Regions from separate parts of the Phyllobacterium sp. UNC302MFCol5.2 genome, predicted to be linked through region 2. Evidence: predicted binding sites of a transcription regulator. Region 2 holds the regulator's gene; the other holds the start of a gene.

Region 1 (16,064 bases), 240 kb from region 2:
CGATACGCCGCTTCGATAGGAGGAAATGCGATGTCGAGAAACTTGGATGGAACCCTCAGTTATCAAGTCTCAGTGCAGCGGCTTCCGCAGAAAGGCCTCAACGTCAAAATCGAGGCGGATAAGAAAGAGCGTGACGCCATGCGCGATTTTCACGAGTTGGAAGATGTTAAATCCTTCAAGGCGGACCTGCAGGTCGTACCGTGGAAGAAGGATGGGATCCGCGTTCGCGGGAAGGTACAGGCGGAAATCGTCCAGGCTTGCGTCGTGACGCTTGAGCCGATCGAAACCAGGATCGATACCGACATCGACACGCTCTTCGTACCGGAGAATTCGCGACTCGCACGTCTTCCGCTCGATGAGAATGGCGAACTGATCATCAGTGCGGATGGCCCTGACATACCTGAGACATTTTCCGGCGATAAGCTCGACGTTGGGGCAATCGCAGAAGAATTCTTCGAATTGGCTGTCGATCCTTATCCGCGCAAGGAGGGCGTGGAGGCTGCGCCGCCCCTCGTTGTTGACGTCGGATCGGACGATGAGGAAGACGTAAAGCCAGCCAACCCGTTTGCGGCTCTCAAGGATTGGAAACAGAAGACTTGATCGCTATCTCATCCTGCGGGTAGATGGTGTCGGGGAGTTGAGACAAGACCAAGGATTGGGACGAGTATTCAAGCTTATTGGGTCGAGCGCGCCTGTGATTGGGCAGAAATCAGTTGTGCGCCTACGCAAAATGTCTATTTTCCCCGAGTCTTTTCAAAGAACGCCATGCACAGGCACTGAACCAGACAGGACAATCGAGAGTGATCAGAATTTCCATTGACGCCATGGGCGGTGATTTCGGTCCAGAGGTCGTCATCCCCGGCATGGCAACGGCGCTGGAGCGCCATCCTGACATCAGGTTCGTGGTCTTTGGGCGTGAGGCAGAGGTGGCTCCGATCCTTGCCCGCCACCAGGCATTGTCCAATGCATCGACCCTGCATCATTGCGACGTTGCTGTACGCATGGATGAAAAGCCGAGCCAGGCCTTGCGCAACGGGCGTTGGAAATCGTCTATGTGGCGGTCGATCGAGGCGGTGAAGACCGGCGAGGCGGATGTCTGCGTTTCGGCCGGCAATACCGGCGCCCTGATGGCCATGTCGAAATTCTGCCTGCGTACAATGGCGAATGTCGAGCGGCCGGCGATTGCCGGTATCTGGCCGACCCTGAAAGGTGAGAGCATTGTTCTCGACATTGGTGCAACGATTGGTGCCGACGCCCAGCAGCTTGTCGATTATGCGGTCATGGGCGCGGCGATGGCCCGGTCGCTTTTTGAAATCAAGCGTCCGACGATCGGCCTGCTCAACGTAGGCGTTGAGGAGATCAAGGGACAGGACGACGTCAAGGATGCTGCGCGCATCTTGCGCGAGATACCTTTGCCCACGCTCGAATATTACGGTTTTGTCGAAGGCAACGACATCGGCAAGGGTACGGTCGATGTCGTCGTGACCGAAGGGTTCGCCGGTAACATAGCCCTGAAAGCGGCTGAAGGCACGGCCAAGCAGTACACCCAGTATTTGCGTGATGCGATGAACCGCACGCTGATGGCGAAAATCGGCTACCTCTTTGCCAAAAGCGCTTTTGATCGCATGCGGGAGAAGATGGACCCGCGCAAGACCAATGGCGGCGTCTTTCTCGGTCTCAACGGGGTCGTCATCAAGAGCCATGGCGGTACCGACGCTCTTGGCTTTGCTTCGGCGATCGACGTCGGCTATGACATGGCCCACAACAGGCTTCTGGACAAGATCGCGGCGGATCTTACCCATTTCCATAAGAGCCCGGTCGGTGTTGCTTTCAAGGATGAAACCGAAAGCGACGCCGAGGTTGAAATAGAACAGGGAAGTAAATGATCCGTTCCGTTGTTAAAGGTATAGGGGCGGCCACACCGGCGCGCCTGGTAAAGAATTCTGATCTCGAAGGCATTGTCGAAACTTCGGACGAATGGATCGTCCAGCGCACCGGCATCAGGCAGCGCTACATTGCGGGTGAGGGTGAAACCACCGCATCGCTGGGCGAGGCAGCAGCGCGCGCCGCTCTCGATAATGCGGGCATGACGCCGGCAGATATCGATCTCATCATTCTCGCAACATCGACTCCCGACAACACGTTTCCGGCTACGGCGGTCAATATCCAGGCCCGGCTGGGCATGACGCACGGTTTTGCATTCGACATGCAGGCGGTCTGCTCCGGATTCGTCTACGCGGTTGCAACAGCCGACCTCTATATTCGCGGCGGCATGGCAAAGCGCGTTTTGGTGATCGGCTCCGAGACATTCTCGCGCATCCTCGACTGGAATGACCGCACGACCTGTGTGCTGTTCGGTGACGGCGCCGGTGCCATCATCCTTGAGGCCAATGAAGGCCGTGGGCTTACCTCCGATCGCGGCGTGCTGACGGCCAATTTGCGCTCCGACGGCTCGCACAAGGATAAGCTTTACGTCGATGGCGGACCGTCGACGACCCAGACTGTCGGCCACCTGCGGATGGAGGGCAGGGAGGTCTTCAAGCATGCGGTCGGCATGATCACGGACGTGATCGAAGCCTCGTTTTCCGAGGCAGGAATTACTGCCGAGGACATCGACTGGTTCGTGCCGCACCAGGCCAACAAGCGCATCATCGACGCCTCCGCAAAGAAGCTGCATCTGGCCGAAGAAAAGGTTGTCATCACCGTTGACCGGCACGGAAATACATCAGCCGCTTCAGTACCCTTAGCACTCGCGACGGCTGTTGCGGACGGGCGTATCAAGCAAGGCGATCTCGTGCTGCTCGAGGCCATGGGCGGGGGCTTTACGTGGGGTGCAGTTCTGCTACGCTGGTAGCAGGACGACCGGGTCCGTGGATTGGCCGACGAACTCTTCCAAGCTGCTTGCCCGATCGGTTTTCATCCTATAACTTCCGCTATCACCTGGTAGATTTGCAACAAACGAGAGCTTTGAGATCGTATGGGGGGTAAGACCATTACGCGTGCTGATCTGGCCGAGGCGGTCTACCGCAAGGTAGGACTTTCGCGAACGGAGTCAGCTTCACTCGTCGAAACAATCCTCGATGAGGTATGTGACGCAATTGTTCGTGGCGAGACAGTTAAATTGTCGTCGTTCGCCACGTTCCAGGTAAGGGACAAGAATGAACGCATCGGGCGCAATCCGAAGACCGGGGAAGAAGTCCCGATCCTGCCGCGCAGGGTAATGACGTTCAAGGCATCCAACGTGCTCAAGCAGCGGATTCTCCGCTCCCACCAGACACGCAAAAAGAAATCAGCCTGAATTCGGGCGATTCCGCAACTTTAAGCGTCCTTTTACGCGAGATTGCTGTGAGGTAGTCTCGCGTTCCGCTTGAATTATGCATTGCAAATCGCTGAAAATGGAGGTCGAATCAGATTTTCTCCTGAAAGGGTGAAAACATGGACAAAAGCCCCGACGCATTCAGAACCATCAGCGAAGTCGCGGAAGACCTCGATCTGCCCCAGCATGTCCTGCGCTTCTGGGAAACGCGGTTCACGCACATAAAGCCGATGAAGCGCGGTGGGGGCAGGCGCTATTACCGTCCGCTCGATGTCGACCTTCTCAAGGGTATCCGCCATCTCCTTTACGATCAGGGCTATACGATCAAGGGCGTTCAGCGTCTTCTGCGTGAAAACGGAACTCAGTTCATCATTGCGCTTGGCAGCGGCGATACGGCGGCAGCGGAAGCAATAAGCCAGCAAAAGCAGGCCAATGCCCGCCAGGAGGAAGCGCTAGCAGCCGAACAGGATCGGGTCGATGCTGCGGAGGAAGCCGCGGTCATGGGAACGCCGAAACCTGCGGCCCACGGGCGCCGGCTCTTCGGCCTGATCAAGGGCGAGGAGGAAGGGCCTGTTGCGGCCGATGGCAAGCGCCTCTCCAAGGACAACCGCACGCTTCTGCAGGAGACCTTGTTCGACCTCTTGGAGTGCAAACGTCTGCTCGATCAGGTTCGATAAGCCCACAAAAAAAGCCCAGCTTTCATCGGAATGAAAGCTGGGACTTGGGGGTTGGGCCGTGGGGTGCGGCCTTGCTGGTTGGGAACCAGCACCTATTAAATGCCTATCTGGCGGATTGGTTCCGAAGAACCCTCATAATTTTTTAACGCGCCAGCATGCCGATGATGACGCCAAGTCCGGCGATGATCATCAGCGTTGAAACCGAGTTCTGAGTTGGCGTATCGGCGATCTGCCGCGCCTTATGCCCGAGGCCGATAGCAGCACGACGACCGCGCTCCCGCAGATCGTCGAGCGTCGATGTCTCGTCATCATCGTCGTCGTCACTGAAATCGTCGAGCAGCTGCACGCCCTTGTCAGCCAAAGTTTGGGTTATGGCGGCAAGATCGCGCTTCAACTCGGCAATTTCGGCCTTGAGGCGAACCTTGTCCGCCTCATTCTCAATAGTTGTGTCATCCATGGCGCTTCGGTCCTTCTATCGCCGAGCGAGCAGGCCGACCAACACCGCTGCGCCAGCCAGGATTGCGATGGTAGCCACGGGATTTTCGCGCGCTGTGGCGGCTGCATGTTTCGCCTGCTTCGTCGCAATGCGCTTTACTTCATCAAATCGTTCGCTGGTCAAATCAGGAAGGCTTGCGGAGATCTTGGAAATTTCTTTGCGCAGGGCAGCGATCTGCGCCTCGACATCACCTTGAATATCGTCCGCATTCTTTGAAAACATTGCCATTTTTGGGAGCTCCTATTACTGACAGAGCTATAACGACCGCGCCTCGCGAATGTTCCGCGCTAATTGCCTGCGCGCCCGTCGTTTTGCTCTTTCATCCCTGGGTTTTACCGCGCTTCAACCCAGGGTCGAGAACGAAAACCTACCGCCACATTGCCCGCATTTTTGCGGCGACATCGACGCGTTGGCTGCGAACATCCTTGGCGCGCGCCTCCTGATCCCGGTTGTGCACCGGCCACGGCCGGTTCTCAAAATATTGCAGCAACGTTGCCGGGATGAAGCGCGTGCGTGATGCGTAGACATGACGATCGCCGCGTGAATTCTGGCCGTGCGTGAAGAAACGCTGCGGCAGGATGAGGTGGAGGCTATCCTTGGCGCGCGTCATCGCCACATAGAGCAGGCGGCGCTCTTCCTCGAGTTCGGCCGTCGTTCCAGCGCCAAGGTCGGACGGAATGCAGCCATCGACAGCATTGAGGATAAATACGGATTTCCATTCCTGTCCCTTCGCGGAATGGATCGTCGACAGGATAAGGTAGTCCTCGTCAAGCAGCGGAACGCCCGATTGGTCACTCGTCGCATCCGGCGGATCGAGGGTGAGTTCGGTGAGGAAACGCTCGCGAGACGCATAGCCCGCGGCGATCTGTTCGAGTTGCAGCAGATCCGTCTTGCGTATTTCGGCATCCTCGTGAATGCGGTCGAGATGCGGTTCGTACCAGGCGCGCGCACGCTCGAGTTCGGCAGGCCAGCCGGTCGTTCCGCGCTTCAAGTCGTTCAGCGCATTGACGAAAGCTGACCAGTCATTGCCCGCACGGGGAGGAGGGGCGATCTGCGCGAGCGCGCCGAGCGGATCGGGCTGCTCGGCCATTTCATCAAGAACGCGGCGCGCCGAGGTCGGACCGACGCCTGGGATGATCTGCATAAGCCGGAAGCCCGCAACGCGGTCGCGTGGGTTTTGCGCAAAACGCAGCAAGGCAAGCATATCCTTGACATGGGCGCTGTCGAGGAACTTGAGGCCGCCGAACTTGACGAAAGGAATGTTGCGGCGCGTCAGTTCGACTTCCAATGGGCCGCTGTGGTGCGACGTCCTGAAAAGCACGGCCTGCTGTTTCAGCAAGGTTCCCGTTTCGCGATTTTCGAGTACCTGTTCGACGATGTAGCGGGCCTGGTCCGCCTCGTCCTTGACGGTCACCATGCGCGGCCGTTCCGCCGACTCGCGCTCGCTCCAGAGGTTCTTGGTAAAGCGTTCTCGCGCCAGATCGATCACGCCGTTGGCTGCGGCAAGGATCGGCTGGGTCGAGCGATAGTTACGGTCAAGGGTGACGATACTCGCCTGCGGGGTGAAGGTGGCAGGGAAATCCAGGATGTTGCGTACGGTCGCTGCGCGAAATGAATAGATCGATTGCGCGTCATCGCCAACGACGGTCAAGCCGACGCCCGCCGGCCGCAAAGCCAAAAGAATCGAGGCCTGCAGCCGGTTGGTGTCCTGGTATTCATCGACGAGAACGTGATCCCAACGGCAGCCCATATCTTCCGCGAGCATCGGATCGCCGACGGTTTGCGCCCAGTAGAGCAGCAGGTCGTCATAATCGAGTACGTTCTGCAGCTGCTTGGCTTCGACATAGGCGGCAAAGAGCTCGCGCAGCTGTTTCTCCCACCCGGCCACCCAGGGAAAGAATGCCTGCAGCACCTCAGCGAGCGGTACCTCCGAGTTGACGACGCGCGAATAGATGGCAAGGCATGTTCCCTTGGTCGGAAAACGGCTTTCCGTCTTAGAGAAACCGAGTTCGTGGCGAACAAGGTTCATGAGATCGGCGCTGTCTTCACGGTCGTGGATCGTGAAATCGGGATTGAGGCCGATCTGTTCGGCATAATCGCGTAGCAGGCGCGCGCCAATGCCATGAAACGTGCCCGCCCAGGCCAGCGCGTCGGTCAAGACTCCGGCATTTGCGCCCAGCACCTGCGTACAGATACGCTCTACCCGTCGCGCCATTTCCGAGGCAGCCCGGCGTGAGAAGGTCATCAGAAGAATGCGCCGTGGATCGGTACCTTTGACGATGAGATGCGCCACGCGGTGGGCAAGCGTGTTGGTTTTACCGGATCCGGCGCCGGCAATGACAAGCAACGGCCCGCCAATGGTCGATGGAAGCAAGTCTGTTCCATATTCGACGGCAAGCCGCTGTTCGGGGTTAAGTTTCTCCAGATAGGCAGCGCCCATAATCCCTCATTGCGGCAGGCCGGTCGGCTGCGTTGCGGCAGCGGTGAGTCGTTGCGCAAGACTACTCCAGCTTGGCCTGCGAACAAATGAAGAACTTTCGCGTTTGGCGTGCAGTCGCGAGAATATCGACGGCAAAGGTGAATTGAGCCGAAGTGGCTAATCGTCGAATGCGGACGGCCCCTAGGGGACGTCCGCATTATTCGTGTCATTCACTTGGATGATGCGCTTGCTTCATCGCCTGAACCTGTTGGATCACCTGTTGGAGGTTATAGCTCGCCGGGTCCTGCATTGGCGGGAAGTCGATATAGCTCTGGAGTTCCTTGAGCCACAATGCCTGGCCGATCGGGAGCATGTTCCAGTCGTAGACGTAGGCAGTCGCCGGAGCCGAGATTGCCCCGCCCATACCGAAAAGCGTCTTTATCTGATCGCCGACAGAGGTTTCGAACGGGTCGCGCTTGATATTGACGACCTGTGTCCAGCTATACGGAATGACACCGGTCAGGAATCCCTGCGGAGCATCGGATACCATCGCGAAGTACATCTTCCAGTTCTTGTAGCGGACGGCTGACGGGTCTTTGCCGGAATAGTAGAAAAATGTATCGCGGGCCGACTTGTCCGACGTTCCTTCAAGATAGTCGCGCTGATTGACGCCATCGAGTGTGGTCTTGGTAATCCCGGGATATGTTCCCTTCTCGATTTCGCTCTTCAATTCATTGCCTTTTGGACCGCCAGCAATGTCAACGAGGGTCGGCAACCAGTCGAGGGAAGCGAACATGTCGTTTTTCACCGTGCCGGGCTTGATGTGGCCGGGCCAGCGCACAACGAGCGGCGCCCGCATCCCGCCTTCCCAGGTCGACAGCTTGCCACCCTTGAAGGGTGTAGTACCGCCGTCAGGATAGGTGATCGTTTCGGCACCATTGTCGGTGGTGAATGCAACAATCGTATTATCGAGTTGTCCCATTTCCTCGAGCTTCTTGAGCACGTAGCCGATGTTGTCGTCCATCTGCTTCATGCCTGCCTCGTTTACACCCCAGTCCTTGCCGCCGGGTTCGCCGACCATCCCGAGATACTTGTCGGAAAGCACGGTGGTTATGTGCATTCTCGCGGGGTTGTACCAGACGAAGAACGGCTTGTTGGTTTTCTTCGGATCGTTGCGATCAAGGAAATCGATGACGTGGCTCGATATTTCCTCGTCGACCGTCTTCGAGCGCTCCAGTGTCAGCGGGCCCTCGTCGGTGCAGGTCTGGTTGGCGCCGGTGCCATCCGAGGATTTGCAAGCCAGCACGGGTCGTGGCGGCATCAAGCACGTCGACGTTTTCGGATCGACCGCAGCTGGGTCTTCCTTGAGACCAGGGATTGGCGTGTTCCGGCACGGCGGGGCTATCGTCTGCTCGGTCGGGGTCTTGTTGATATCAGGGAAACTTACCCCCTGCATGGCATCGAGGTGATAGAGATAGCCCCAAAATTCATGGAAACCGTGCGCTGTCGGCAAGGCGTCCGTATGATCGCCAAGGTGGTTTTTGCCGAACTCACCCGTGTTGTAGCCGAGGTCGCGTAGAAACCATGCGAGCGATGGAGTGCCTGGCTTGAGGTAAGACGGGCTGCCGGGCAGTTGTGGCGGTATCATGCCCGTTCGCAACGGGTGCATTCCGGTGAAGAAGGCGTTGCGTCCTGCCGTGCAACTCTGCTCGGCGTAATAGGTCGTGAACATTGCGCCTTCATTGCCGATGCGATCGATGTTGGGCGTTTCTCCAACCATCAGACCGCGGTGGTAGATGCTCGGCTGCATCCAGCCAATATCGTCCCCCATGATGAAAAGGATATTGGGTTTGGCGTCCTGCGCGTGTACTGCCGCCGTGCCAGCCAAAAGGCCACCGGCAACAGCTATCGCTGCCGTCATGCTCTTCAGTGTCGTTCTCATTCTTCTACTCCCTCGAAGGGCCATTGCAGGATGGCCAAGGCGCTGAAAGGACAAGTTCGACGCAAAACGCGGTGATAGAGCTGACAATGGCGATGTGAGCCACGTGCCGCGCGCGCGTCTCTGTTCCCGGTGGCGTTTTATGCGAGCCGGGCCTGGGAAAAGAATAAAGCTGTCTTCGATCATTCACGCGACGGTGGCAAAGCCCGATACTGCCTTGCGGGGCATTTGTTCGCGCGTAATCAGCACCATGACGCCGGTGTGGCTGGTTTGGAAGTAATTTACAGTAGTATACGTCTGGCGGACCGCGAGCCGCTCAAGATGCGACACCAGCCTGGATTGAGACCGAACGCACGTTCTTGAGCTTAGAGCGGTCCAGGCGCCCTAGATAATCCGCAAACGCGTCGAAACGCCAGCCTCCCGTCGGGCTCGAGCACGAAGGGGTCGCGTACGTGATGTAAGCAACTAACCGCCGACGAACGTGACCGTCTCGGCGAGTGGCGCGCGGCCTGTACGGGGGTAATTCACCGTGGGGTCTTCGTAACCTATCGACATGCCGCAGAAGAGGATGAGACCTTCTGGAGGTGACAGGGCCTCCGCGACCGACTCGCGAACCTGCGACCACGCCATCTGCGTGCAACTGTGCAGTCCTTCGGCGCGGAGCAGTAACATCACGGTCTGCAGATACATGCCGACGTCAGCCCATTGGGGCAGGCCCAGATCGCGGTCGATATAGCAGAACAGCGCGGCCGGCGCACCGAAGCAGTTCCAGTTGGCAATGGCTGCCCGCTGGCGCGCCTCCCAGTCCTCGCGCGCAATACCGAGCGCGCTGTAGCGCTCCTTGCCGAAGGCGGATCGCCGCTCGGCGTAGGGGGACTTCAACACGGACGGGTACATCTCGTACTGTCGCTCGTCCCACGGGTCGCCGTGGGCCACGCGCTCGACGGCGTCGGTCTTGAGTTCAGCCAACGGCGCGCCGGTCATCACATAAGTATTCCACGGCTGGATATTCGATCCGGACGGAGCCCACGCCGCGGCGGACAGCACGCGCTCGAGCAATTCCCTCGACACAGGCTCGTCTTTGAATCCGCGCACCGCCCGTCGGCTCGCAACTGCCTCATACACATCCATGATCGCCTCCATAACGCGATGCGTTTTTTACTTTTTTTGCAATGGAGGTTGTAATCACACCGTGGTCTGGGAGGCGTAGATCAAACGTTTAGCGGCCTCATGCGAGTGAGGGCATCGCCACCCACCCTTGGTCCTATCGAGCATCGCCAACATTAGGGGTTTCTATGTTCTTACGCGCTGCGTTGTCAGCCTGGCCCAGTTCAAGCTGCCGAATTATTTTCATCACCGCGGTTGAAGACCAATTGTCCGCGGATGGAGGATGAAAGGGCGAAATATCCAGAAGGGATGCTATGTCCCGTGAAGTCAGCTTCGGATTGGCTGATCTAAGGCTGGAAACAAAATCGGAGATCCTGGTCGCTTGATCGCGCTTGTCGGGCTTGGGGCGATACCGCTTTCGAGGTGGCTGCATGGCTGTTGGGGTCTTGGGGCAAAGTGATTCGGAGATGGGATTCTGTCGGCTCACGACGATCCACACAACCTGATGCCGAGGGATTCTTGGTGGAGAAGGTAGCGATCATGCACGGCGTCCCATTGGAGCGTCGTGGGACATTTGGTGCCGGTCTAATTCCACGGCGTGCATTAGTGTGCAGTTTGTTCTTTTTCTTACGTTTGGGGTATTGCTAAAAAAAGTCCAGTAATCTAGGGCTTTCAGCGGTTCGGAGTGTAGCGCAGCCCGGTAGCGCACTTGACTGGGGGTCAAGGGGTCGTGGGTTCGAATCCCGCCACTCCGACCATTATCTCCACAATAGGTGTTGAGCAGCTCGTCCCCACGGGCGATTTCGCCGCATGAATTTCGTGGGCAATTCCGCGCGGCAGGTCAGGACAATTCCCTGATGAGTTTCAATCTGATCGCCAGTGCAAAATCCTCGAACTTTCGTATGTTCATTACAAACCGTTCGGAACCGAGGATGACCCGGTCGTTGTAATAATCCGCGAGATCGGTCTCTTCATCGGAGATCGCCAGAGCATTGATGGTAACACCCATCTCCTGCGCACGTTGGCGTGCCTGAAGCAGGGAAACCGAGCGCCTCCGTCGTGGTCTCGTCGTTTCCATGCCGTCGCCGGAAATATCTACGATCCGCCGTCTCGCGCACGCATGCGATCCCGACAGGAGTTCGAGTGCCACCCAAAGTCCGTCACCTATATCGGTGTTGCCGAAGACCACCCGCTCGCTTTTTTCGATCTCGTCGGCAAACTTTTGCGAAGGCTTGATGCCGTCCATGACGGCCCAGTCGATGATCTGCGCTGGAAACTCGCCGTCTCCCCAAAAGACCGCTGCAACCGCCACGGTGCCGGATGCCCTTATGGCAGACAGGACCTGCCTGTCCCGGAACGCAGCGACGATCGCGGATTTTTGGAATTCGTATTCCTCGTCGCTAATGCTGCCTGAGCCATCGACCGCCAGCACCAGCGCAGTATCGACGCATGCGTGCGACCGCGAAGAAGTGACGATGGCAGCCAAGGTCACCACCGCAAAGAGCAACGCCTTATGCATGGACCACCCCCGTGGTGCGCTCTGACGGAAGCCGGCATCGTAACATGCACGATGGACGAACACTCTCCCCCCAAATGGGTTAAAGGGGCGGGCGACGCATTTGGACAAGTCGGCAAAAAATTATGAGTGGTTCAAATTGTAGTGGTGCGATTTAGCAATTTAAAAACCTCGGCATTGTACAAGCGCTCTCATGGAACACTCACCAAACTACTACGTCATCGGTCTCACCAGCATGCTGGTCCTGTGGGTATCGATCCTGATGCTGCTGCGCACCGCGGGCATGTAGCCTCTGCGGGCACGTCGGAGGCTTGATCCGCCTGCATTAGCGTCGGCCGTCGCTTCGACGTGGCGTTACTTCCAGACTTCGATCTTCGCGATCTTGTTGTCCTTGGTCATCGTCAACTTATATTGCTCGAACCGGGTCTTGTCGTCGCAGGTGACGCGCACGACCGTCGGGCCCGTCGAAGACAATACCTTGTCGACATAGGCGTTCGATACCTGATCGCACCAGAATCCCGCGTTGCGGATCGCGCGGGCGGTCCGGCGCTCCAGCATGTTCTTTTCCATCGTTTGCGCCTCAGCCAGGTTTGCGATGCAGAAGAAAGCAACGAGAGCCGCAAAGATGAATTTCATGCTCTAACCCCAAGCAAAAGTGGATCTATTCAGGTGGAGATCCGACCGAACAGGCTATTGCCGTCGCCAAGAAGATGCTCGGCACTATACCCAATTGCAACGATGTTACTGTAACAACTTTGACGCGGCACTTTATTTGACCGAACATCGGACGGGCAACCAGGGTGCCTCCCTCCGATTGCCCCACCCGAGCGGGCCCGGCAATTGATGGCTGATCTCCCTTGCCAGCATGCCCGCTTCGGCGGGCGATTCCGGGTTCGCTCGGGTGCATTGATACAGCAATTTATTCGTAAGGCAGTTCGGCATATTGTGGGGCATAGTGAGAGAAATTTTGTTGGGGGCGGATTGATGGGTAGTGTCGTGTTTCGGGTATGGGCTGCGAGAGCGCTCGCGCTCCTTGCACTGGGCCTGATCGCCTTCATAGGCTGTGCCGCAACTGCCCGCGCGCAGACAGCGCCTGCGCCGCCTCCAGCGAAAGTCGAACAGATTTTGAAGCTCCTCGATGATCCCGAGGTCAAGGCGTGGCTCGAGAAAAAGAATGCCGCGCCGGCAACGGAAGGGTCGATGGGCGCGTCGGCGAATGATTTCATGAAGTGGTCCAACGCGATCCGCGCGCATTTACGTGGGATCGGCGAGGCTATTCCGGAAGTGCCGGGTGAGTTCGAGGAAGCCAGCGACACGATCATGACCGAAGTGCATGGTCGCGGACCGGGGGCCATCCTCGTTCTGTTCGCGGGCTTTGCCGCGCTTGGATTCGGCGCCGAGTTTATTTTCCGACGCCTGGTTGGCCGTGCCCATGAACGCAGCCTTGCCAACGTCACCGAGGCCCGTACCACCGCGCGCCATCACGTAATCGGCAAGGCGATATTCATCGCCATTGCGCCGCTCGTTGTCTTTGCAATCGCCAGCGTCGGCGCTTTTCTTGCTTTCACCTGGCCGCCACTGCTTTCCCAGTTGGTTCTACCATTGCTGATTGCGCTCATCGCCTGGCGCGCCATCATGCAGATAACGGCGGTCCTTCTCGGCACGCACCGCGCCTATGCGAGCGACGGCGTGCACCCGCAACTGCGCTTGATCCCCATGGACGACGTCAAGGCGAAATTCTGGTATCCGCGCGTCGGTGCATTTGCCTTCATTTTCTTCGCCGGTTGGGCTTTGGCCGGCCTGATGGACGTTCTGAATTTCACGCCGAACGTTCGAAGTCTTCTGGTCTACATTCTCGGCCTTGGTCTGCTTGCAATTGGGATCGAAGCAGTATGGCGCCGCCCGGAAGCGCAAACGGAATCAAAGGTCTATCGTTTAAAGGAATGGTTGCTCACCTTCTACTTGTGCGTCCTTTGGCTGCTTTGGATCGCGGGCCTCGGCCTTTTGCTCTGGGTCGGTATCTACGCGCTCGTGCTTCCCCCGATCTTGCGGGCGACGAGCGCCATCGTTCGCTCCTTCTTCGGGAGCGATGAAGAGGCGGCCAAGTCACGCAGTGCGATTTTCGAAGTGCTCATGGAGCGCGGCGCGCGAGCCATAGTCATTATCATCGCGGTCGCCTGGCTCGCATCGGTTGCAAGGTTCCGCGCAAGCGGCCTGATGGGCGACGAAAGCGCTACGCGCCTCATTCGTGGGGTCTTGAGCGGCGTCGTCATTCTGCTTGCCGCCGATCTTCTTTGGCAATTGGCGAAGGGCCTGATCAATCGGCGTATCGAACGTGCACGCATCGAAGGCGGCGACGAGGCCGAGCTTGCCCGCAGTGGCCGTCTGCTGACACTCCTGCCGATCCTGCGCAATTTCCTCGCCGTGCTGATCGTGACTATCGCGGTCATGATGGTGCTTTCCGGCCTCGGCGTCGAGATCGGGCCATTGATCGCCGGTGCCGGCATCTTTGGCGTTGCCATCGGATTTGGCTCGCAATCGCTGGTGAAGGATGTCATCAGCGGCGTCTTCTATATGACCGACGATGCGTTTCGTGTTGGCGAATATATCCAGAGCGGCAGCTACAAGGGCACTGTCGAGTCGTTCAGCATTCGATCGGTAAAGCTGCGACACCACAGGGGTCCGATCTTCACGGTTCCTTTCGGCACGCTCGGCGCGGTGCAGAACATGAGCCGCGACTGGGTGATCGACAAGTTCCTGATATCCGTGAACTACGACACGGACATTGCCAAAGTCAAAAAGGTGGTGAAGGGGGTAGGGGCTGCCTTGCTCGACGATCCGGAAATGGGTCCACAGATCATCGAAACCGTAAAGATGAAGGGCGTCGAAGCCTTTGGCGACTACGGCATCAACTTAAGCTTTGCCATGATGACCAAGCCGGGGCATCAATCCACCATTCGCCGCCGCGCTTATGCGATGATCCGCGAAGCCTTTGCCGAAAATGGCATTGGTTTCGCTTCTCCGACCGTCCAGGTTGCCGGAAACGAGGATCACTCCGCGACCTCCGCCGCGGCCGCCCGCGACACGTTGAACCGCAAGAAGGCTGCAGAGGCAGCGAAGGCAGCTGAAGGGGAAGGCTGAAGCTTAGTTCGGTTCAGGGCGCAATAGTGTCTGCACCGATACGCTTGCGCCGCATGATGACGGCATCGACCGCAAATTCAGCCATTGCCGTTGCGTCGCGGTTGCCGATGATGAATGCCGCCCGGACGAAACGTGCGAGCGTATTGAACTCGGGATCATTCTTGTCTGAAAGTCCGAGCCTCTTGGCGGCATTGTCGAGGGCGAACTGCATGAGTTCGCCGTCCACTTTCGAATAGTTTGGATTGTCATCGTCGAAAAAGGTCAACGGCGGTCCACCCTCGATATTGGCGTCTCGTATCCCCCGAACGCCTGGAGAAGATTTATAAATCAAAATGTTTAAATTGCCACAGCCTTATGCCGGAAAACTCGACCTTCGGTTCTGGTAGCGCGTTTCCAGCGCGACGCAGCCCCAGATAATGCCGACAAGCAGCCAGAAATGGCGCCAGTGGTCGGTGTCGATGATATTGCCGATTGCCACATGGGCGACATAGGCGAGGTAGGCGCACAGCAAATAGGGCTGCCACGGCCGCTCGCGAAAGAGAATTCGAAGGCCAAATCCGAGCGTCAGCATGGTCAGGGTCAGATAGCTGATGAAGCCGATCCAGCCATAGTCGAGCGAAGCCTTCAGCCAGATATTGTGCGTGTCTTCGCCGAAGATTGGGCCGAACTCAAGTGGACCGATCCCGAGTGGGCGATCGATCGACATCAACAGCCCATACCAATGGCGGGCAAAGCGTCCGAACTGGGCTTCATCATAATCCTGGACCAGCTGCGCGCGCGCCGTGAAGAGCTCGGAGACACTTGGTATCTGCAGGGCGATGAGGACGGCAAGCAGAACGGACACGACCGCAAGGCCGGCAAGCACGATGATCCGCAGGCGAAATTTCGGGCTGGGGTTGCGAATGAAGAGGACGAAGGCAACGCCCGCGATCATGAACACCGCCATGCCCCAGGCCGCGCGCGAGAAGGAAAGAAATACACCGAGCGTAATGATCAGGATCGGAACGAGCCGGACGGGCAGGGCGCGCAGATCGCCGACCAGAACGCCGTGAACCAGCCAGGCAAGCGGCAGCATCAGGAACGGCCCGAAGACGTTGGGGTCCTGGAATGCGCCCATGGCGCGGCCGTAGCGGGTGAATATGTCCGCACCGGGAAACGCGTCGAAATAGCCGAGAATGCCAAGCAGCGACGTGCATACCGCTGAAAGAATGTAGGCCTTGAACATCATCGACAGGATTCGTTCGTTGGCATTGATGATGGCAGCGTAGAAAACGGCGGTGAAGCAAAGAAACAGCGACACGGCAATATACATAGGCGCCGTCTTCAGTTCGGGCATCTGGCCCATGGAAATCACGCCGCCGACATTGAATACGACAAGGATCGCCAGCAGCACGGCAACGGTGCGCGACAGCCGAAGGCCGAAAAGCGCCCAGATGCCGATAAGCCCGGCCAT
Region 2 (16,064 bases):
AAATTAGAGGCTTGGGCTGGCAAATGGACATGATCTGTTTACTATAAGCCCTTATTGGCGTGGCAGGGATGCCACGCTTTCGCGTGAAGTAAACAGATTTTAACCGTAAGCCTTGCGTGTATGTAAAAACCGGTTATGACGGTGTGCGAGTAAGTGCTTAGTCCGGGATCTCGCCCGGGGACAACGAGAAAACGAAGGTTCATAAGGCCTATGGCGGCAAGTTCAAGATTTGTTGGTGCAGCGTCGGCGCTCGCCATATCAGCGGCGCTGGTAAGTTCTGGTGCAATCGTGACCACGGTTGCAGGCGTAACAGTCGCGCAGGCAGCAACAGTTAGCCGCATTGAAGTGCGTGGTAATGCTCGTGTCGACGCCCAGACGGTGCGCGACAATCTCGGCATTACCCCAGGCAAGCCTTTCACCAACGCTGATATCGATGAGGCCACCAAGCGTCTGTTTGCGACCGGCCTGTTTAGCGATGTACGCATCAGCCAGGCAGGCGGCGCGCTTATCGTGCAAGTGTCCGAGCATCAGGTTGTCAACCAGGTGATTTTCCAGGGCAACAAGAAGATCAAGGACCCGCAGTTGCAGAATGCCGTTCAGTTGAAGCCGCGCGCTTCGTTCGATCAGGCAACGCTTGATGCTGATGTGGAAGCCGTCCGCGCTGCCTATCGCAATGTCGGCCGCAGCGACGCGACCGTCAACGCCCGCACGATGGATCTCGGCGAAGGACGTGTTAACGTCGTTTTCGAGATCAACGAAGGCGATCGCACCAAGATCACTGCAATCAATTTTGTCGGCAACCAGGCATTCGGCGACCGTCGCCTCAGCGACGTGATCTCGACCAAGCGTTCCAATCCGCTATCCTGGCTGACCCGCAACGACGTCTATAGTGAAGACCGCCTGCGCGCCGACGAAGAAGCGCTGCGCCGCTTCTACTACAACCGCGGCTATGCGGATTTCCGCGTCGTGTCGTCGACTGCCGATCTTGATCCGGCGACGAACGATTATACCATCACCATCACGGTTGAAGAGGGTGAGAAGTACACATTCGGCCCGATCCAGATCGAAAGCTCCGTTGAAGGTGTCGATACCTCGCAGCTCAATGGTCTCGTGAAGACGCGCGAAGGCGATACCTACAGCGCCAAGGATGTCGAAGATTCGATCATTAAGGTTTCGGAGCGCGTTGCCGGTCAGGGCTATGCCTTCGCCAAGGTTGAGCCGCGCGGCGACCGCAACTTCGAGAATCACACGATTTCGGTTACCTATGCCATCGATCAGGGCCCGCGCGCCTATGTCGAGCGCATCGAAATCCGCGGCAACGAAAAGACGCGTGACTTCGTCATTCGCCGCGAATTCGATGTCAGCGAAGGCGATGCCTTCAATCAGGTTCTCATCCAGCGCGCCAAGCGCCGGCTCGAAGCCCTTGATTTCTTCACCACCGTCAACATTTCGACCGCTCCCGGTTCGCAGCCGGATCAGGTCATACTTGTTGTGGACGTCGTCGAGAAATCGACCGGTGAATTCTCGATCGGTGGTGGTTATACGACCGGCGGCGAAAATCCCGGCCCGACGGTGGAAGGCTCGATCACCGAGCGCAACTTCCTTGGCCGCGGCCAGTATATCCGTATTGCGGCCGGTGCCGGTCTCGACAACAATCGTTCCTACTCGCTGTCGTTCACGGAACCATACTTCCTCGGTCAACGCATTGCGGCAGGTTTCGACATCTACAAGCGTCAGTCCGGCGTTAGCGACAAGTATGAAACAGATGTGACCGGTGGCACGATCCGTTTTGGTCTGCCGATCTCGGAGGCACTGGTTGCAGGCGTTGCCTATAACCTGTCGCGTGAAGAATACACGATCGACGACGAGGCGATGATCCCGGGTACGAACATCCCGGATCCGACAGAAATTTCGCAGGCGTTCATCGATGCGGCTGAAGAGAGCCCGTGGATCAAGTCCTCCGTAAGCTGGTCGTTGACCTACAACACCATCGACGACACCAAGAACCCGCATGACGGTATCTATGCGAAGTTCAATCAGGAATATGCTGGTCTCGGCGGCGACGCCAACTTCCTGAAGTCGACCTTCAAGGGCCAGTACTACAAGACCTTGTCGGATGAAATGGACATTGTCGGCCTCCTCGGTGTCGGTGCTGGCTATATTGCCGGCTTCGGCGACGAAGATCTGCGCGTGTTCGACTTGTTCAAGAACAATTCGGAAATGATCCGCGGCTTCAAATATGCCGGTATCGGTCCTCGCGATACCACCGTTACCGATTCGAAGGGCAGCTTCCTCGGCGGCACGACTTACTTCAATGCTTCGGCGGAAGCGCAGTTCCCGATGCCCGTGATACCGGAAAGCCTCGGCATCCGTGGCGCGGTCTTCGCGGATGCGGCAACGCTCTATGGTAACGACCTTCCGGAAGCGCAGGGTACCACTGGTTCCGAATGGCGCGCATCGCTTGGCGCCAGCATCATGTGGGCCTCGCCCTTCGGCCCGCTGCGCTTCGACTATGCGGTCCCGGTCAAGAAGGTTGACGGCGATCAGGAGCAGAACTTCAACTTCGGCATGTCGAGCAAATTCTGATAGATTGCTGACCTCCCGGGGGACAAACTTCCCCGGGGGAGAAAGTTAGTCGATGGCCGATCCGATCTTTTATGAGCCACTCAAGAATGTGACTATTGGTCAGATCGCTGGTCTGACCAATGGCGTACTTGTGGATGGCTCATTAGCCAATCGCCTTGTGAAGCGTTTGGCTTCCATCACGGAATCTGGGCCTGATGCGCTTGTTTTCGTCGAAAGCAAGAAACATGCGCACAATCTCGCGGGATTGAAGGCGGCGGGAATCCTCTGCACTGATGAGATCAAGGGCAGTGTCCCGAAGAACGTCGCTGTCATTGTGACGCGGCATCCCCAACAGGATTTTGCTGCGATTGGCCGTGCGCTCTACCCGAATGCCGTCACAGCGCATTTGTGGAGTGGCCAGACAGGTATCTCCGAGCACGCAATCGTCGATCCGTCCGCTGAAATCGAAGACAATGTAACGATCGAGCCCGGCGCGATTATCGGCAGTAATGTATCGATCGGGTCGGGCACGGTGATTGCGGCAAACGTGGTTATCGGCAATGGCTGCAAGATCGGCCGCGATTGCTACGTGGCACCAAATTCGTCCATCCAGTATGCGTTTCTTGGCAATCGCGTGCTGCTGCATCCTGGCGTGCGTATCGGACAGGATGGCTTCGGTTATGTCGCCGGCAGGGCAGGACTTGAAAAGATGCCGCAGCTTGGCCGCGTCATTATCCAGGACAATGTAGAGATTGGCGCGAATACCACGGTAGACCGGGGGGCACTAGCGGATACGGTCATCGGCGAAGGCACTAAAATCGACAATCTGGTGCAGATTGCCCACAATGTACGCATCGGCCGTCATTGTGTTATAGCCGCACAATGTGGCATTTCCGGCAGCGTTGAACTCGGCGATATGACGAGGCTTGGAGGAAGCGTCGGCATTGCTGATCACGTCAACATTGGATCGCGCGTCGAGATTGCGGCGGCGAGCGGCGTGATGAATGATATTCCGGATGGCGAGAGATGGGCCGGCGCGCCCGCCCAGCCATTCAAGCAGTGGTTTCGTGAAATCGCCAGCGTTCGTGCGATGACGAGGACCAAGAAGGAGAGCGGTTCAGATGAGTGACAATGTGAAGGTGGACAGTCTCGGCGTTGCCGACATCCAGAAGGTTCTTGCGAACCTGCCGCATCGTTATCCATTTCTGCTGATCGATCGCATCGTCGATATCGATCGCGACGTTTCGGCCACGGGTATCAAGAATGTGTCGATCAACGAACCACATTTTGCCGGACACTTTCCTGAACTGCCGATCATGCCTGGTGTTTTGATCATCGAAGCCATGGCACAGACAGCCGGCGCAATCGTGCTATTCCATAATGGCAGCGGCAAGCCGGGCAAGGTCTTCTTCATGACCATCGACAATGCCAAGTTCAGAAAGCCGGTCGTTCCGGGCGACCAGTTGAAACTGCGCGTCACCAAGCTCAAGCAGCGGGGCAACATCCATAAATATGGATGCATCGCCGAGGTTGACGGTTTCAAGGTGGCGGAAGCCGAAGTCGCCGCCATGGTCAGTTTCCCTGATGAAGATGAGACCGGCGCCTGATGTCCTTGTCCATTATTCACCCGACCTCGATCATCGAGCCGGGCGCAGTCATTGGTGAGAGGGTTTCGATCGGCCCGTTCTGCCATGTGGGTCCCGATGCCGTTATCGGCGATGATGTCGAACTCCTGAGCCATGTGGTCATCATGGGCCCGACCACGCTGGGGAATGGCGCGAAGGTCTATCCGAACGCCGTACTCGGCGGCGAGCCGCAGAACACCAAGCATAAGGGTGGTCGCACGACCCTCGTCATCGGCAAGAACTGCGTCATCCGCGAAGGCGTCACCATGCACCGCGGCACAGACGGGAGCCGCGGCATAACCACGGTCGGCGATAACTGCATGTTCCTGGCCTATGCGCATGTGGCGCATGATTGCATCATCGGCGACGACGTGACTTTTTCCAACAATGTCATGATAGGCGGCCATGTCACCATCGGCAATAATGTGATTATCGGCGGCGGCGCGGGGATTCATCAGTTTGTGCGCGTTGGCCACCATGCCTTCATCGGCGGGCTTGCGGCGCTGGCGAGCGATCTCGTGCCCTATGGAATGGCAATAGGCAACCACGCCTATCTTGGTGGACTGAACATCATTGGCATGAAGCGGTCTGGCATGGCCCGTCCGGAGATTCACAAGCTCCGTCACGCCGTGCGCATGCTATTCGATCGTACGAAGTCGATCAGGGCGAGGGCAGACGACGTTCGCGCTGCCTATCCGGATTCGCCGGCTGTCGCGGACCTGATCGACTTCATCACCACTGATACCAAGCGCGCTTACTGCACGCCGCCGCTCGATTCCGCTATCGAGATCAGTGACAGTGACGACAACAGCTAAAGTTCCGCCCGCGATTTCAGGCAGGACAGCCATCGTCGCTGGCAATGGCCAACTGCCTCTGGCCGTGGCGGAGAGCCTACGAAAACAAGGCGCCGATCCGTTGATGATCGCCATCAAGGGCGAAGCGGAGCCTTCGATCTATCAGGGAAAGCACGCCGAGATTTCCATCGTCGAACTCGGCGGCCTCGTCAAAATCCTGAAGGCCGAAGGCATCGCGAACGTGGTGCTGGCGGGAGGCGTTCGTCACCGCCCGGAATTTCGCCATGCCCTGCGCCCGGGCAACGGCAACCTTGTGGCCCTTTACCGTTTCCTGCGCGCGTTCCGGCTTGGCGACGATGGGCTACTGCGCGCCGTTATCGCAACCATCGAATCCTATGGATTTCGGGTTGTGGGCGCCCATGAGATCGTTCCTGATATTCTAACGCCTGAGCCATCGACGCTCACGCGTAAACAGCCGGATCAGGACAGCATCGCCAATATGCAGGCCGCTCGGCGGGCTGCCGCCGCCATCGGTGCGCTTGATATCGGCCAGGGGGCCGTTGCGGTGGGTGGCCGCGTGGTTGCGCTCGAGGGGGTCGAAGGCACCGACGCGATGCTGCAGCGCGTCGCCGAGCTGCGTCTGGCGAAACGCATACACAGCACGGGAGGCGTGCTCGTCAAATGCGCCAAACCGCAGCAGGAGGTGCGGGCGGATCTTCCGGCGATCGGCATCAGCACCATTGAGAATGCTGCAAAGGCCGGCCTCAAGGGCATCGCCATCGAGAGCGGGCGTACGTTGATCCTCGGCTACGAGGAAACGATAAAGGCCGCCAATGAGGCCGGCCTGTTTGTCGAGACATTTGTCCAGGAGACGCGCACCGATGCCAGCTGAAAAACCGCTGCGCCTCGCGATCGTCACAGGCGAAGAATCCGGTGATCTGCTCGGTGCCGATCTCGTCGAGGCGCTGCGTCGCAGCTTCCCCGGCGACGTGCCCCTGACAGGCGTTGGCGGCGAGCATCTTGCGGCGCTCGGTCTCGACAGCCTGTTCGACCAGCATGAAATCGCCCTTGTAGGCTTGAGTGCCATCGTCAAGAAGCTGCCGCAACTCATCCGGCGCATATCTCAACTTGCCAATGCGATTGTCGCCGCCAAACCCGATTGCCTGGTGATCATCGACAGCCCCGACTTCACCCATCGTGTGGCGCGCAAGGTGAGGGCCGCCGACCCTTCGATCCCTATCGTCAACTACATAAGCCCCTCGGTCTGGGCCTGGCGGCCGGAACGGGCCAAGGCGATGCGATCCTATATCGACCATGTGCTTGCAATCCTGCCTTTCGAAGTGGAGGCCTTGAAGGATCTTGACGGTCCGCCTGCGACCTATGTCGGCCATCGGCTCGTTTCGCACGCGCCGCTTCTTGAAGCTGCGCGGCAGAACCGCTCGCGCGAAGCGCAGCTTGGCGAACGCACCGAAAAGAATCTCGTTGTCTTGCCGGGATCGCGCCGGTCCGAGGTAACGAGCCTTACAGAGCCGTTTGGAGAAGCCATCGAACTTCTCGCCAAACGCGGCAACCGGATCAAGGTAACGCTGCCCACTTTGCCGAAGATCGAGCCGCTGGTCAGGGAGCTTACAGCGGGGTGGAAAATCCAGCCTGACATAGTCGTCGGTGAGGCACAGCGTCTGCATGCTTTTGCGGCCGCCGATGCCGCGCTTGCGGCGTCCGGCACCGTGTCGCTTGAGCTTGCGCTCGCCCGCATCCCGACCGTTCTCTCTTACCGGCCGGACTGGCTCGCGCGCACCTTTCTGGCACCGCGCATTACCATCTGGAGCGCGGCTCTCCCGAACATCATCGCAGATGCGCCGGTCGTGCCGGAGTATTTCAACGTGTTCGTTCGGGCTGGATCTCTGGCCCGCCAGCTCGAACAATTGCTGGTTCCCGGCCATCGCCGCAGCGCCCAGCTCGAAAGTTTCGACAAGATTGCCAGCCTGATGCAGACTGAGCGCCCGTCCGGTGAAATCGCAGCGCAAAAAGTGCTCGAGCTGGCAAAGCGCAATTAGAAATCCCGCCAGCAAAAAAGGGCGCCAAACGGCGCCCCTTGTTTCATTACGTGTGCAGGCAGATTACTTGCGATTCTCGACGCTGACATAGTCGCGCTGTGTCGCACCGGTGTAGAGCTGGCGCGGACGACCGATCTTCTGGTGCGGGTCCTCGATCATTTCTTTCCACTGGGCGATCCAGCCAACCGTACGTGCCACAGCGAAGAGCACGGTGAACATGGTGGTGGGGAAGCCGAGAGCCTTCAAGGTGATACCCGAATAGAAGTCGACATTCGGATACAGCTTCTTTTCGATGAAATACTCATCTGTTAGCGCGATCTTCTCGAGCTCCATGGCAACGTCGAGCAGCGGATCGTCCTTGATGCCGAGTTCGCCAAGCACTTCCTTGGTGGTCTGCTGCATGATTTTCGCGCGCGGATCATAGTTCTTGTAGACCCGGTGGCCAAATCCCATCAGGCGGAACGGATCGTTCTTGTCCTTGGCGCGGGCGATAAACTCCGGAATGCGGTCGACCGAGCCGATTTCGCCCAGCATGTTGAGTGCGGCTTCGTTGGCGCCGCCATGGGCAGGACCCCACAGGCAGGCGATGCCTGCTGCGATACACGCAAACGGGTTTGCGCCGGAAGAGCCTGCGAGGCGCACGGTCGACGTCGACGCGTTTTGCTCATGATCCGCATGAAGAATGAAGATCCGGTCCATCGCGCGTGCAAGCACTGGATTTGGCACATAGTCTTCACAGGGCACGGCAAAGCACATGTGCAGGAAGTTCGTCGCGAAATCGAGGTTGTTGCGCGGATAAACGAATGGCTGGCCGATGTGGTACTTGTAGGCCATGGCAGCGAGGGTCGGGATCTTGGCGATCATGCGGATCGAGGCGACCATGCGCTGATGCGGATCGGAAATATCGGTCGAGTCGTGGTAGAATGCGGACAGCGCGCCGACGCAGCCGACCATGACGGCCATGGGATGCGCGTCGCGGCGGAAACCACTGAAGAAACGCGACATCTGCTCGTGCACCATCGTGTGATGGGTTACGCGATAGTCGAAATCGGCCTTCTGGCTCTTCGTCGGCAGTTCGCCGTAAAGCAGCAGATAGCAGGCTTCGAGAAAATCGCCATGCTCGGCCAGTTGCTCGATAGGATAGCCGCGGTGCAGCAGGATGCCTTCATCGCCGTCGATATAGGTTATCTGCGACTCGCAGGACGCCGTGGACGTGAAACCGGGATCATAGGTAAACGCGCCCGTGTTCTTGTAGAGTGTCCCAATGTCCACGACATCCGGTCCAATGGTCCCCTTGCGCACGGGCATTGAGAACTGGTGACCATTTAGATCGATGTTGACGTTGTTTTCAGACATTGCCGTTCCTTTCTTGCTTCAGCTTGCGCTGATCCAGCGCAAAAGCACTTGCCTCAAGCGAGGCCGTAGATCGTGAATTCCTCAGGCACGACACCGTACTCAAACGGCGCGATGTTGCAATGCAAAAATGCGCCTGAAGGACGCACTTCTCATCCTTTTACCTGGTCCTTGATCCGGCCGAGGGATTCGTCCCTTCCGAGCACCTCAAGCACGTCAAAAACACCCGGCGACGTTGCTCTTCCTGTCAATGCGGCACGCAGCGGCTGGGCCACTTTGCCGAGTTTGAGCCCGGTTTTTTCGGCATAGACACGCACTGCGGCATCGAGCGCGGACGCCGTCCAGTCATCGACCGCAGCAAGCTCGGGCAAGACGCCGGCCAGCACGCTCAAGCCTTCGTAATTCAGCAATGCCGCTGCCTTGTCGTCGAGCGTCAGCGGACGTTCAACGAAAAGGTATTTCGCGCTGTCAGCGAGTTCGACAAGCGTCTTTGCACGCTCCTTGAGGCCTGGCATGGCCGCCACGAGCTGTTGCCTGGTCGTATCGTTGAGCCGGTTGAGAATTGCTTCGCCGCCCTCCATCTCGGGCAGGATGGCGATCATGGCTTCGACCAACGCGGTATCGTCAGTGATGCGCATATAATGGCCGTTAATTGCCTCGAGCTTCTGGAAATCGAAGCGGGAGGCGCCCCGATTAATGTCCGATATCTCGAACCACTCGATCATCTGTGCGTCCGACATGATCTCGTCGTCGCCGTGGCTCCAACCCAGGCGGACGAGATAATTGCGCAGTGCGGCGGGCAGGTAGCCCATTGCGCGATACGCCTCGACCCCGAGCGCACCGTGGCGCTTCGAAAGCTTGGCGCCATCCGCGCCGTGAATGAGTGGAATATGGCCCATAACCGGTACATCCCAACCCATGGCGTTGTAAATGACGGTCTGACGCGCTGCGTTGGTCAGGTGGTCGTCACCGCGAATGATATGCGTAACGCCCATGTCGTGGTCGTCAACGACTACAGCATGCATATAGGTAGGCGTGCCATCGGAGCGCAAGATGATGAAATCGTCGAGATCCTTGTTCGGGAAACGTACGTCGCCCTGCACCTGATCGTGCACGACAGTCTCGCCTTCCTGCGGCGCCTTGACCCGAATGACCGGCTTGATGCCCTCAGGTGCTTCCTTGGGATCGCGGTCGCGCCAGCGTCCGTCATAACGCGGCGGCCGGCCTTCGGCGCGGGCTTTCTCGCGCATTTCTTCAAGCTCGGCCGGCGATGCGTAGCAATAATAGGCTTTGCCCTTGGCAACAAGTTCCTCGGCGACCTCGCGGTGGCGACCGGCGCGGGCGTATTGGGATACAGCCTCGCCATCCCAATCGAGGCCGAGCCAGGTCAAGCCGTCGAGGATGGCGGTTACCGCCGCCGCCGACGAACGTTCGCGATCCGTATCCTCGATCCGCAGCAGCATCTTGCCGCCCGTATGCTTTGCATAGAGCCAGTTGAACAGTGCCGTGCGGGCACCGCCAATGTGGAGGTAGCCGGTAGGGGATGGGGCAAAACGTGTAACGACAGGGGACGACATGGGAGCTCCAGGGACGCGTCGCGCTATCAGACGAACGTCCAATCGAATTGATCTGGCGTTCATGTAGCATAGCGCCGCTGAGGTGCAAGGGTATTGGTGCTTGGGGGCAAATGGAGGAGCCGCAGACCAGATCAAAAATCGATGAGCGGCTATTCTTTTTCAGTGCTCACGACACTGGTTACGCCGTTGCGACCTATCCAGAGACAAAAACGGGCGTTCTGGGGCGGGAGACTGATCCCTCTGCGGATCGGCGACCCATGGCGATTGCCATGGCGGCGACAAGGCGCGCCTTCGTCGCGGCGCCAACGCTTTTTAGCCAGGAGATCGAGCGCGGCACGCTGTTTCTGTTTCTTCCGGTGTGTTGCGGCATCGGCGCCATCGTCTATTTCGGCGCATCGGCGGAGCCGAGACTGAGCGCTATTTTGTTCGGGATGACCCTGCTTGTCGGGCTGATGCAGCTCGCACATTCCCGTCCGAGGACCAGACTGGCGCTCGCCTTTGCGGTTGCCGTTGTCGCGGGAATGGTCGCCGGCAAGCTCGAAACCATGCGTGCGGATACGAGGATGCTGGGGTCGGACATTACCACCCGTTTGACCGGACGCGTTGTGGCCATGGCCAGAGATGCAAGAGGCGGGTGGCGCGTCACCCTCGATATTGTTGCAACCGAGCGGCCGACGCTCCGCTATTCGCCGCAACGGGTTGTCGTGTCGGCGCGATCCGTGCCGGCAGGAATGAAAATTGGCGCGGGACTGCAGGGCCTCGTTCACCTGCGTCCGCAGCGAGGTCCGGTACGGCCCGGCAATTACGATTTTGCGTTCAATAATTACTATAAGGGCGTAGGCGCAAATGGGTTTTTCCTTGGCAAACCTCAACTGGCCGCAACGCCGGTCGATGAGGCGATTGCGTCTCAAGCCTGGCAGACGGTCGCCAATATCCGCCAGCAACTTACGCAGCGTGTGCTTTCCCGCATCAAGGGGGAACCCGGCGATATTGCGGCTTCGCTGATTACCGGCCAGCGCGACGGCATCAGCGAGGCGACGAATGACGCAATGCGACTGAGCGGGCTTTCGCACATTCTTTCAATTTCCGGATTTCACATGGCGCTGGTGGCCGGCATCATCGTCGGCTCGCTTCGCGCCAGCATGGCCCTCTTTCCCGGCTTTGCAGCCCGCTATCCAATGAAAAAACTGGCGGCATTCGTCGCCCTTGCCGGTTCCGGTTTCTATCTCCTGCTCTCCGGCGCCGACGTAGCGGCACAGCGCAGTTTCGTGATGCTGGCGGTGATGCTCATTGCCATGATGGCCGATCGCGCGGCAATCTCCATGCGCAATCTCGCCATCGGCGCTTTGATCGCGATAGCGCTGCTTCCGCATGAAATTCTCGGACCGAGTTTCCAGATGTCATATTCGGCGACAGGCGCGCTCATTGCATATTACGGCTGGAGATCGCGCCGAAAGAACAGGTCAAACCGAACGAAAGGCGAGGGATTGCTTCTGCGTTTGTCGATGATGGCGGCAAGCCATGTCGGCGCTATCGCCATGACTTCGTTGGTTGCCGGGACGGCGAGCTCGATCTTCGCCGCATACCATTTCAACAACACAGCGCCGCTTGGGCTTGTGGGCAACGCGCTGGCGCTGCCCGTTGTCTCGATCTTTGTGATGCCGTTTGCGGTGCTTGCTGTTCTTGCGATGCCATTTGATCTCGATTGGCTGCCGTTTGCTGTCATGGAACGCGGCATCGAATGGGTCATTGCGATCGCGAAGATGGTCAGCGCGCATTCGCCAAGCGGCAATTTCGGATCAATGCCGCAAACGAGCCTGCTTTTGATGACCGCGGGGCTGGTCCTGCTCATGTTGCTGACAACGCGGCTGCGGCTCGTTGGATTTGCAGTAATGGCATTGGCCATAGTGCCGCTCCGCTCTGCACGTCCGCCGGATATAGTGATTGCCGAAGAAGGCAAACTCGTTGCCTTGAGTGCACCTGATGACGCGCTGGCGGTGAACCGCGCAACAGCAAGCCGGTTCACCCTCGATAACTGGCAGCAGGGGTACGGCGCAATTCAAGTGCTAACGCCGGCAAAGAATGGCTCATCGCCGGCCGATGGACAATTTGAGTGCGCCGACGGCGTGTGCCTGGCGAGGGAAGCCGGCGGCCTGATCGTCGCCTATACGGACGATCCGACCAAAAAATCAACGGCTTGTGCCGAGGGCGATATCGTCGTCCTTGCCTTTACCGGTCCCACAGCAACCTGCGAGCCGGGGGACGTTCTTGTAATTACGGCGCAGGACCTGGCGCTACGCGGTTCCGCAGAAATCAGGTTCGGCGACAACAAGGTCGATCCACCGTCCGGCCTTGATGCGGCTGCATTTGCTGTAGAACAACTGCAGGCACGCCTCCAGTCTGCAAACATTATCTACGCCGTGGGCTCCCCTCAGCGCCCATGGAACGCCTATCGGGCTTTTTCCCGCACCGCCCGCAATCTTGCGGAGCAAAAACCGCAACGGCGTGCCGCAAAGACCAAGCCACCGGCAGACGATCAGGAAAACCCGACACGTCAGTAACGGCGGATCAAACCGACCAGCTTGCCCTGCACGCGCACCCGATCCGGCCCGAATATGCGCGTCTCATAGGCCGGATTGGCGGCTTCGAGAGCAATCGATGCCCCTTTGCGCCGAAAGCGCTTCAAGGTTGCCTCTTCGTCATCGACAAGCGCAACCACGATTTCACCGGGATTGGCGGTGTCGCCGCGCCGGATGACGACCGTATCGCCGTCGAAGATGCCCGCCTCGATCATTGAATCGCCCTTGACCTCCAGCGCATAATGCTCCCCGCTGCCGATCATGTCCGGCGGCAGGCCGATCATATGCGTCTGATTCTGGATGGCCGATATTGGCACACCGGCCGCGATCCGGCCCATGACGGGTATGTTGACGATCGTCGGCGCACCCTCATCATCCGAAGCGCGTGGCTGCGGGCGGGGGGGGGCGACATTGCGGCCGAGGCTGCCCTCGATCACGCTTGGCGAAAATTTCTTTTGCGCATTGAGACCAGGCGCAATTGAATCCGGCAGGCGCAGGACTTCCAGCGCCCGCGCACGGTTAGCAAGCCGTCGAATGAAACCTCGTTCCTCGAGCGCTGTTATCAGCCGATGTATCCCTGATTTGGACGCAAGGTCCAATGCATCCTTCATCTCGTCGAAGGATGGAGGGATGCCGGTTTCCTTAAGACGCTCATGGATAAAGAGCAGAAGTTCGTGTTGTTTACGCGTGAGCATCGGCGATCCTTCGAAACGGAATCGGAAAAACAAAACCAGAACAAACACTATCTGTTCCAGTTGTGTTCCACAAGTATTAATATGTCGTGTAGAAAGAGTGCGCCGATATCCAAATAGCGCATCTGGCCCGTTGCCGGCACCTGCGCGATGAACAACGCCGATGCGTCAGTACTTGCCGACGACGTTGAAGAACACACCGCGGTCGTTGAGCGTCAGGTCGCGCAGATCGTCGGAGAAATTCCCGAAATTATAGCCGACGCCGACCTTGAAGTTGTCACCGACGTGGCGATAAACGGCGGTGAGCACGCCAAGATCTGTCGTATCCGCCTCGGCCATGTACATAACCCGCCCTTCCAGCAAGGCGTCCCATTTCTTGACGATATGAAAATCGGTTCGAACAATGCCAAGATGCGCCGAGGAAGTCTGCCAATCGGAGAATGCGTCGAGATCGTCCTGAAGCCGCTCGCGCACTTCGCCGTAGCGGAAGCCATATTTCGCGCCGACGGACAGCCAGGGAACGAGATCGTAGGTCAAATCGGCGGAAAGAATGTTGCTGCGCTGTGCCGGCCCGTATTCGTCGCCAGTCACCGCGCTGACCTGATCCTCGCCCGGAAGATCGTAAAGCCAGGTGTATTTGAAAAGGGCGTTCAGCCGGTCATTCGTGATTGGACGGTAGGCATAGCCGAGCGAGGCTTCGACATAGTCGCCATCCCTGAACGAACCATCACCGTTCGAGTCCGAGAGTACTGAATCGATATTGGCGAGCAGCCGCCAGTTGTCGTTCGTTTTCCAGCTGAATCCGGTTGCGAAGAGGTAGGTGTTGAGATCGCGGGTATCATCGTCGGAATCTTCAAAACGCGTCTCACCGCGAATGCGCGCGGCAATGCGATCCTCATCCTTGTAGCCGACCGACAGGGAGATCGCCTTGCGGTCGAAATCGGAGCGTTCGAGATTTGTCGAGGGATCGATCGTATCGTCTTCGACTGTGCCGATCTCCAGCCCGCCATCGACCGTCCATCTGGTATCGGGCGTGTAGACGACACCGTAGGTTTGAGCGAGCGAATTGCGCCTCCCGAACAGGTCGTAATTGTTCTCAGCATAGGTCGACCAATAGTCGTCAAGCTTGCGGCGCGCGCCGATGACGATCGCGCCGTAATCAGTCCCGTCGAGATCGTAGGTTCGGTCAAGGTCGAAAGCGCGATCGGGGTCGAGGCGGTAGCCGAGATAGTAACTATCCTCCGCTGTCGGCTCATAGGTGACGGCGGCGAGGGCGCCGAGCCCGGTCGCGCCATAGGATACTTCGCCGTTTAGCCCGATCTTTTCGGTGAGCTGATATTCGGCGCCGACGCCAAGACGGTCGCCGCGCTCGATGTCGCCGGATCGCGACAAAGTTCCTTGTCCGAAGCCGTAATAGGTATGTTCGGCATCGGGTGCATATTCGAGACGAGCGCCGGCATCGAGCCGCGACCCGTCATAGCCGGACTTGTTCGAAGCTGTTGCGAGCGGATTACTGAGTTCGAGATAGGTGACGCCGAAAGAGGCTTTCCAGTATTCGTTCAGTTGCTTGCTGATTGCGGCAGCGCCCTTACGCTTGGACCTGCCGCCGACCGCCTGATCGTAGAAATCATTAGTCGCTTCACCTTCCTTGAAATCGTCATAGGTAAGATCGAGGCTCGAATCTTTCGTGATATCGATATCTGCCGCTAGTCCCCAGATCCGCTGATCCGCCGCAACCTGTTCCGAAAGGGTGGAGAAGCCCGCGTCCTTTTCCTGGTAGTACCCGCCGAGCGTGCCCTTCATGCCGCTCTTGCTGATGTCTTCCAGGTCGAGCTGCGCCCGTGTGCGCCACGCCGTGGCCAGGCGGCCGCGCGTGCCCGTGGTCTGCACGTCGCTCAGGGTCAGCCCGCCATCGGTGGAGCGGGACGTGCCGAAGCCCGGTCCATCGGACCGCGATATTTCGCCTTCGATGAAGGTCGTATCGGAATGGCGGACCTTGATGTCGGCGCCATAGGCCTTCTGGTTGGCGAGGCCCGTATTTTCGTTCATGCCGGTGATGCCGACCCGAACCTTGTCGTCGAACCATTGCTGCGCCCGTCCGCCATAGGCGTAGCCGTCAAGGTCGCCGGCGATGGGCGTGTATTCGTATTGCGATACTAGATAGAGCTTGTTCCCGCCAAGCGCGCCTTCGCGCACCGGGCCCGTCGTGCCGGTCGAAGAGGAAAGCGGCCGCTTCAGGATCAGCATGCCCTGCAGGTAATCGAACGAATAGTCTTCGCCATAGCGCAAGGTGCGCCGCTCGATGATCTGTCCTGTTGTCGAATCGCGGACTTCCACCGTCACGGTTTCGGAGCCGATCGTTATGTCCTGCCTGCGCATGAAATAGGCGGATCCGCCGGTGCCGAGAAATTCGTCGCGTTGCGGCAGCGTATCCGGTTGCGCCGCATAGAGCGTCACCTCGCTGTTGCGCTCTCCGAACGGTGTCGTCTTCTCCGAGCGATAGGCAGCGCTCGCGCCGTAGAGCGCTCGGTCCGAGCGCATGAACTCCGTGCCCTGGATGATCGCCTTATAGCTCCCCCACAGGACCTGGCTATCGCCGCGCTCGAGCCGCACGTAAAATTTGCCCTTGGTCGGAGCGTCATCGATCGCCGTCGAATCGTCACCATAGATCGGGTAATAGTCGTTCGGATCCAGCCGCCGCAGCAATTGCCGCGGATCCTTGGCATCGAGCCCACGGAACATATGATCGAGACTGTCTTCTCCGGTGTCGGCCGAGGCGGTAAGAAGGTATTTGCCCTTGATCTTGCCTTTCACGTAAAAGG

The links. Region 2 encodes LexA, which represses DNA repair genes until DNA is damaged. Its sites were predicted from a motif close to TGTTCNNNNTGTGTTCNG; they were not measured.
Region 1: the regulator LexA is predicted to act here: its motif matches at 7,008-7,025, upstream of BR48_RS0116980 (ATP-dependent helicase).

The regions. Positions count from the first base shown of each region.
Region 1 covers NZ_JMLL01000013.1:56,689-72,752, forward strand. Annotated here, with positions in the region: gene BR48_RS0116940 (ubiquinol-cytochrome C chaperone family protein) at 1-19, shown strand, start outside; gene BR48_RS0116945 (DUF177 domain-containing protein) at 31-600, shown strand; gene plsX (phosphate acyltransferase PlsX) at 801-1,886, shown strand; gene BR48_RS0116955 (beta-ketoacyl-ACP synthase III) at 1,883-2,854, shown strand; gene BR48_RS0116960 (integration host factor subunit alpha) at 2,978-3,298, shown strand; gene BR48_RS0116965 (MerR family transcriptional regulator) at 3,436-3,993, shown strand; gene BR48_RS0116970 (hypothetical protein) at 4,136-4,450, opposite strand; gene BR48_RS0116975 (hypothetical protein) at 4,466-4,717, opposite strand; gene BR48_RS0116980 (ATP-dependent helicase) at 4,857-6,929, opposite strand; gene BR48_RS0116985 (arylsulfatase) at 7,135-8,817, opposite strand; gene BR48_RS0116990 (nitroreductase) at 9,313-9,978, opposite strand; tRNA gene BR48_RS0116995 (tRNA-Pro) at 10,636-10,712, shown strand; gene BR48_RS24855 (DUF1194 domain-containing protein) at 10,796-11,473, opposite strand; gene BR48_RS0117010 (hypothetical protein) at 11,825-12,106, opposite strand; gene BR48_RS0117015 (mechanosensitive ion channel family protein) at 12,455-14,611, shown strand; gene BR48_RS0117020 (hypothetical protein) at 14,625-14,876, opposite strand; gene BR48_RS0117025 (O-antigen ligase family protein) at 14,964-16,064, opposite strand, start outside.
Region 2 covers NZ_JMLL01000013.1:295,615-311,678, forward strand. Annotated here, with positions in the region: gene bamA (outer membrane protein assembly factor BamA) at 211-2,586, shown strand; gene lpxD (UDP-3-O-(3-hydroxymyristoyl)glucosamine N-acyltransferase) at 2,639-3,694, shown strand; gene fabZ (3-hydroxyacyl-ACP dehydratase FabZ) at 3,687-4,172, shown strand; gene lpxA (acyl-ACP--UDP-N-acetylglucosamine O-acyltransferase) at 4,172-5,005, shown strand; gene lpxI (UDP-2,3-diacylglucosamine diphosphatase LpxI) at 4,989-5,876, shown strand; gene lpxB (lipid-A-disaccharide synthase) at 5,866-7,041, shown strand; gene gltA (citrate synthase) at 7,105-8,397, opposite strand; gene gltX (glutamate--tRNA ligase) at 8,547-9,971, opposite strand; gene BR48_RS24915 (ComEC/Rec2 family competence protein) at 10,229-12,532, shown strand; gene lexA (transcriptional repressor LexA) at 12,526-13,245, opposite strand; gene BR48_RS24920 (hypothetical protein) at 13,411-16,064, opposite strand, start outside.